DNA from 2 places in the Streptomyces sp. NPDC013455 genome. Region 1 is predicted to be linked to the other one. Evidence: predicted binding sites of a transcription regulator. Region 1 holds the regulator's gene; the other holds the start of a gene.
What was found. Region 1 encodes HrcA, which represses chaperone genes, less so after heat shock. Its sites were predicted from a motif close to TTNGCACTCNGNNNNNCNGAGTGCNAA; they were not measured.
Positions count from the first base shown of each region.

Region 2: the regulator HrcA is predicted to act here: its motif matches at 2,033-2,059, upstream of groL (chaperonin GroEL).

Region 1 is NZ_JBEYCX010000001.1:682,849-686,314, forward strand. Features, by position in the region: gene dnaJ (molecular chaperone DnaJ) at 1-941, opposite strand, end outside; gene hrcA (heat-inducible transcriptional repressor HrcA) at 942-1,958, opposite strand; gene ABZ576_RS03035 (MBL fold metallo-hydrolase) at 2,121-2,843, shown strand; gene ABZ576_RS03040 (DUF3097 domain-containing protein) at 3,092-3,466, shown strand, end outside.
Region 2 is NZ_JBEYCX010000002.1:133,377-136,842, reverse strand. Features, by position in the region: gene ABZ576_RS04750 (VOC family protein) at 1-175, shown strand, start outside; gene groL (chaperonin GroEL) at 248-1,870, opposite strand; gene ABZ576_RS04740 (cold-shock protein) at 2,169-2,372, opposite strand; gene ABZ576_RS04735 (MoaD/ThiS family protein) at 2,803-3,078, opposite strand; gene thrC (threonine synthase) at 3,075-3,466, opposite strand, start outside.

The sequences.
Region 1 (3,466 bases):
GTGACGCCCCGGCCGTGCAGCGGGATCGACTGGCCGGACTGGGTGCCGGGCCGGATGTCGACCTCCTCCATGCCGTCCAGCGTCTCCAGCGGCACCTTGGTGCCGAGGGCCGCCGCCGTCATCGGGATGGTGACCGTGCAGTGCAGGTCGTCGCCGCGCCGCTGGAAGGTGGGGTGCGGCAGCTCGTGGATCTCCACGTACAGGTCGCCGGCCGGACCACCGCCGGGGCCGACCTCGCCCTCGCCGGCGAGCTGGATCCGGGTGCCGTTGTCTACACCGGCCGGGATCTTCACGGTGAGCGTGCGGCGCGAGCGGACGCGGCCGTCGCCGGCGCACTCCGGGCACGGGGTCGGCACCACCGTGCCGAAGCCCTGGCACTGGGGGCAGGGCCGCGAGGTCATGACCTGGCCCAGGAAGGACCGGGTGACCTGCGAGACCTCACCGCGGCCGCGGCACATGTCGCACGTCTGGGCGGACGTGCCCGGGGCCGCGCCCTCACCGCTGCACGTGCCGCACACGACGGCGGTGTCCACCTGGATGTCCTTGGTGGTCCCGAAGGCCGCCTCGTCCAGCTCGACCTCGATGCGGATCATCGCGTCCTGGCCGCGCCGGGTGCGCGAGCGCGGCCCGCGCTGCGACGCCGTGCCGAAGAACGCGTCCATGATGTCCGAGAAGTTGCCGAAGCCACCGGCGCCGAAGCCGCCGGCGCCGGCCCCGCCCGACTGGGAGAGCGGGTCGCCGCCGAGGTCGTAGACCTGCTTCTTCTGCGGGTCCGACAGCACCTCGTAAGCGGCGTTGATCTCCTTGAACCGCTCCTGGGTCTTCGGATCGGGGTTGACGTCCGGGTGCAGCTCGCGCGCGAGCCGGCGGAACGCCTTCTTGATCTCATCCTGCGACGCGTCGCGGCGCACGCCGAGAACGGCGTAGTAGTCCGTGGCCACTTACGACTCCGCCAGGATCTGTCCGACGTACCGTGCCACTGCGCGTACCGCTCCCATCGTTCCCGGGTAGTCCATGCGGGTCGGTCCGACCACGCCGAGCTTGGCAACCGCCTCGCCGCCCGAACCGTAGCCCACCGACACCACGGAGGTTGAGTTGAGTCCTTCATGGGCGTTCTCGTGGCCGATGCGCACGGTCACGCCGGGGTCCTTCGCCTCGCCGAGGAGCTTGAGGAGCACGACCTGCTCCTCCAGGGCCTCCAGGACGGGCCGGATCGTGAGGGGGAAGTCGTGCCCGAAGCGGGTGAGATTGGCGGTACCGCCGATCATCAGCCGCTCCTCGTTCTCCTCCACGAGTGTCTCCAGGAGGGTGGAGAGCACCGTGGAGACCGTACCGCGGTCCTCGTGCTCGAACGCCTCCGGGAGGTCCTCGACCAGTTTCGGCACGTCCGTGAACCGGCGGCCCGCGACCCGGCTGTTCAGCCGTGCCCGCAGGTCCGCCAGCGAGGCCTCGCCGAACGGCGCCGGGCAGTCGACCATCCGCTGCTCGACCCGGCCGGTGTCCGTGATCAGCACGAGCATCACGCGCGCCGGGGCGAGCGAGAGCAGCTCCACGTGCCGGACCGTGGACCGGGTCAGGGACGGGTACTGCACGACGGCGACCTGCCGCGTCAGCTGCGCGAGCAGCCGGACGGTCCGGGCCACCACGTCGTCGAGGTCGACGGCGCCCTCCAGGAAGTTCTGGATGGCCCGCCGCTCGGGCGCGGTCATCGGCTTCACGCCCGCGAGCTTGTCCACGAAGAGCCGGTAGCCCTTGTCCGTGGGGATGCGCCCCGCGCTGGTGTGCGGCTGGGCGATGTACCCCTCGTCCTCCAGGGCCGCCATGTCGTTGCGGACGGTCGCCGGGGAGACACCGAGGTTGTGCCGCTCGGTGAGCGCCTTGGAACCGACCGGCTCCTCGGTGCCCACGTAGTCCTGGACGATGGCGCGCAGTACCTGAAGCCTGCGTTCACTCAGCATTCGCGCGCACCTCCAGCACGTCGTCCCCTCGTCCCTTCGGGTCGTCCGCCTGGCACTCTTCCCATGCGAGTGCCAGCGTTCCCCGGCCCAGTGTACGGCTGTCGGGTACACACTGGGCAAGGTCGGGCCGCCGTACCGGGTCGTACCGCTAGCGTCGCCGGTATGACCGTGACTTGGGAAGAGCTCGGGTGGGAACGGCTGGCGGCCGGGGTGGGGCGGTGCCGGCTGCCCGGCTGGGACTGCACCGCCGGCCTGGTGATCGGCGCGGGCACGGCGCTCGTGGTGGACGCCGGATCGAGCCTCACCGAGGGGGCGCGGCTACGGGCGCAGGCGCAGGAACTGGCCGACGGCCGTGTGACCCATCTCGCCCTGACCCATCCGCACTTCGACCACGTCTTCGGCGCCGCCGCGTTCGCCGGCGTACAGGCGTACGCGGCGGTGGGCCTGGACGCGGTGCTGGCGTACGAGCGCGAGGAGCTGCGCCTGGACGCGGTGCGCAACGGTCTGCCCGCCGCGGACGCGGAGCGCGCGGTGGAGGCGCTGGTCCCGCCCGGGCACCTGGTCTCGGGCGAGTGGACCCTCGATCTCGGCGACGGCCGGCAGGCGCTGCTGGCGAACGTGGGCCCCGGCCACACCGCGCACGACCTGGTGGTGCTGGTGCCGGGCGACCCGGAGGTCGTCTTCTGCGGTGACCTGGTGGAGGAGTCCGGCGAGCCGCAGGCGGGGCCCGACGCGGTCCCGTCCCGCTGGCCGGACGCGCTGGACCGGCTGCTGGCGCTCGGCGGCGAGGAGGCGGTGTACGTGCCGGGTCACGGCGCGGTGGTGGACGCGTCCTTCGTCCGCCGCCAGCGGGACGCGCTGGCCGCGCGCTTCGGCGTGCTCTGAGCGGACCGGCGTTCCTTCGGCGGCCCGGTCCTCTCTCGGCGGCCCGGCGTTCCCTCGGCGGCCCGGTCCTCCCTCGGCGGCCCGGTCTTCCCTCGGCGGCCCGGTCCTCTCTCGGCGGCCCGCACCGGCGTTCCCTGACCGGCTTCCCGGGGCGGCCGGCCGGTGCCCGGCGTGATCCGGGCGGCTCCCGGGGGCGTTCCACGGCGTGTCGTGAGCCTCGGCGGGCGTCTTCTCCTATCGTCGTTCGAATGCGCCAGTACTCCCGCGACCTCACCCCGCCGTGGAAGAAGCAGCAGCCCGTGCCGGAGGTGCCGGCCGAGCCGGGACTGGTCGTGGAGGAGCCCGGCACCGGGTTCTGCGGGGCGGTGATCCGCTGCGAGGCCGGCACGGTGACCCTGGAGGACCGCTTCGGCAAGCACCGGGTGTTCCCGCTGGAGCCGCGCGGCTTCCTGCTGGAGGGGCGGGTGGTGACGCTGGTCCGGCCGTCGTCAGCTCCGGCGCGGCCGGCCCGTACGGCATCCGGTTCGGTCGCCGTCCCCCAGGCACGCGCGCGCGTGGCCCGCGCCGGCCGCATCTACGTCGAGGGCCGGCACGACGCCGAGCTGGTCGAGAAGGTCTGGGGG
Region 2 (3,466 bases), on a different contig from region 1:
TCTCGACGTGCGGGTCGGCACCGGACTCGTCGGGGAGGAGCGCCTCGCCGCGCTGGAGGCCGAGTGCGCGCGGCTGGTCCCGCTCGGCGCGGTACACGTGCAGACGCTGTACGACGGCAATGACGCGTGCATCCCGATGCTGGACATCGAGGGCAACGAGTTCTGCATCGACTGAGGGCGGTGCCCCCAGCCGAAGCTGGGGGCACCGCCCTCGGTCCGTAGGACAGGCGATCAACCTCGAGGTCGATCAGAAGTCCATGTCACCGCCCGGCATGCCGCCGCCGGCCGGCGCGGCGGCCTTCTCCGGCTTGTCGGCGATGACGGCCTCGGTGGTGAGGAACAGCGCGGCGATGGAGGCGGCGTTCTGCAGGGCGGAACGCGTCACCTTCGCCGGGTCGATGATGCCCTCGGCGACCAGGTCGACGTACTCGCCGGTCGCGGCGTTCAGGCCGTGGCCCGGGGTCAGGTTGCGCACCTTCTCCACCACGACACCGCCCTCGAGGCCGGCGTTGACGGCGATCTGCTTCAGCGGGGCCTCCAGGGCGATGCGCACGGCGTTGGCGCCGGTCGCCTCGTCACCCTCCAGCTCCAGCTTCTCGAAGACCTGGGAGGCCTGGAGCAGGGCCACGCCACCACCGGCGACGATGCCCTCCTCGACGGCGGCCTTCGCGTTGCGGACGGCGTCCTCGATGCGGTGCTTGCGCTCCTTGAGCTCCACCTCGGTGGCGGCACCGGCCTTGATGACCGCGACACCGCCGGCGAGCTTCGCCAGGCGCTCCTGCAGCTTCTCGCGGTCGTAGTCGGAGTCGCTGTTCTCGATCTCGGCGCGGATCTGGTTGACGCGGCCGTTGACCTGGTCGGAGGAGCCGGCACCGTCGACGATGGTGGTCTCGTCCTTGGTGATGACGACCTTGCGGGCGCGGCCCAGGAGGTCCAGGGTCGCGTTCTCCAGCTTGAGGCCGACCTCCTCGGAGATGACCTCGCCGCCCGTGAGGATGGCGATGTCGCCGAGCATGGCCTTGCGGCGGTCGCCGAAGCCCGGGGCCTTGACGGCGACGGACTTGAAGGTGCCGCGGATCTTGTTGACGACCAGGGTCGACAGGGCCTCGCCCTCGACGTCCTCGGCGATGATCAGCAGCGGCTTGCCCGACTGCATGACCTTCTCCAGGAGCGGGAGCAGGTCCTTGACCGAGGAGATCTTGGAGTTGGCGATGAGGATGTACGGGTCCTCGAGCACCGCCTCCATGCGCTCCATGTCGGTCGCGAAGTAGGCGGAGATGTAGCCCTTGTCGAAGCGCATGCCCTCGGTGAGCTCGAGCTCCAGGCCGAAGGTGTTGCTCTCCTCGACGGTGATGACGCCTTCCTTGCCGACCTTGTCCATGGCCTCGGCGATCAGCTCGCCGATCTGGGTGTCGGCGGCGGAGATGGAGGCCGTGGAAGCGATCTGCTCCTTGGTCTCGACATCCTTCGCCTGCTCCAGCAGGGCGGCGGAGACGGCCTCGACGGCCTTCTCGATACCGCGCTTCAGAGCCATCGGGTTGGCACCGGCGGCGACGTTGCGCAGGCCCTCCTTGACCAGGGCCTGGGCGAGAACGGTCGCGGTGGTCGTACCGTCGCCGGCGACGTCGTCCGTCTTCTTGGCGACTTCCTTGACCAGCTCGGCGCCGATCTTCTCGTACGGGTCCTCGAGCTCGATCTCCTTGGCGATGGAGACACCATCGTTGGTGATCGTGGGGGCGCCCCACTTCTTCTCGAGGACGACGTTGCGGCCCTTGGGGCCGAGCGTCACCTTCACGGCGTCCGCGAGCTGGTTCATGCCGCGCTCGAGGCCGCGCCGCGCCTCCTCGTCGAACGCGATGATCTTGGCCATGTGAAGTGGTCCCTCCAGGACTGGGGGTGATTCCTTCGGACCGCGCCCGCGCCCGCGACGGACGGCTCGCCGGCCTCGTGGTTCCTTGCCCCACCCGGCCTACGGGCCTCACCGACCCGGTCCTTCACTGTCACTCTCACCTTCAGAGTGCTAACGCAATGATTAGCACTCGGCATGGTCGAGTGCAAGCGCCCCACGGGTGGAGGCGGGTGCCGTCAGCCGCCCGCGAACACCGGAACCCGGGCACGCGAAGGGCCCGCACCCTCTGCGAGGTGCGGGCCCTTCGTGCAAGAAACGTTCAGGCGGTGACGCGAACCATGTCGGCCTGCGGGCCCTTCTGGCCCTGCGAGATCTCGAACTCGACCCGCTGGCCCTCTTCCAGGGTGCGGTAGCCGTCCATCTGAATGGCGCTGTAGTGGACGAAGACGTCCGCACCACCGTCGACCGCGATGAAGCCGTACCCCTTCTCCGCGTTGAACCACTTGACGGTGCCCTGAGCCATGCCTAACTCCCCTATTACTGGCCCTTGCACAGATCCACACTTCGCGGACCCGGGTCAGACCTCACCCCCCATTGGCCGGGGGCGTGCGCCGGAACGCGTCGACCGCGGCTGAATGTATCTGTCCAACTGCCGTCTGCAACAGGTCAATCGGACGAGAAATCTGGACGCGAGGGGTCCGGAATCTGGTGAGAATTCATCCGAATTCAGGGCAATTCGGGCCTCACAAAGGCCACAAAAGCCGCATAAAACCCGCACACTTTGGCTACTTCTTGTCGGGCACGCGGCATGAATTCGGGGCCCGCGACCCGAAGGCCGCGGCCGTGTTCCCCAACTCTACCGCGCTCAATCACGCTGAATTGCCCCCTCCGTTTCTCTCACGGAGGGGGCAATCCGATGAACGGTCGGTAACCGGGGTTACCGAGGGTAATAATCAGCCGCCGGCAACGGCCGGGATGATGGAGACGCCGGCACCGTCGGGGGTCGCGGTTTCCAGGCCCTGCTCGAAACGGACGTCGTCGTCGTTGACGTACACGTTCACGAACCGGCGCAGCCTGCCCTGGTCGTCCAGGACCCGCGCGGCGATCCCGGTGTGGTTCTTCTCCAGGTCGGCGATGACCTCGGCGAGGGTCGCGCCCTCGGCGGCGACCTCGGCCCGGCCACCGGTGTAGGTGCGCAGGATGGTGGGGATGCGGACGGTCACGCTCATGCGAGGCCAGCCTCTCGGAAGGAGTCCAGGGTCGGGCGGATGGTGGCGGTGAGGCCGGTCCCGGCCACCGCGTCCAGGGTCTTCAGGCCGTCGCCGGTGTTGAGGACGACGGTGGTCTTCGCCGGGTCCAGCAGGCCCTCCTCGAGCAGCTTGCGGGTGACGCCGACGGTCACCCCGCCCGCCGTCTCCGCGAAGATGCCCTCCGTGCGCGCCAGCAGCTTGATGGCGTCCACGACCTCCTCGTCCGTCACGTCCTCCACGGCACCGCCGGTACGGCGGGCGATGTCCAGGACGTACGGGCCGTCGGCCGGATTGCCGATGGCGAGGGACTTGGCGATGGTGTCCGGCTTCTGGGGCCGGACGACGTCGTGCCCGGCCTTGAAGGCGG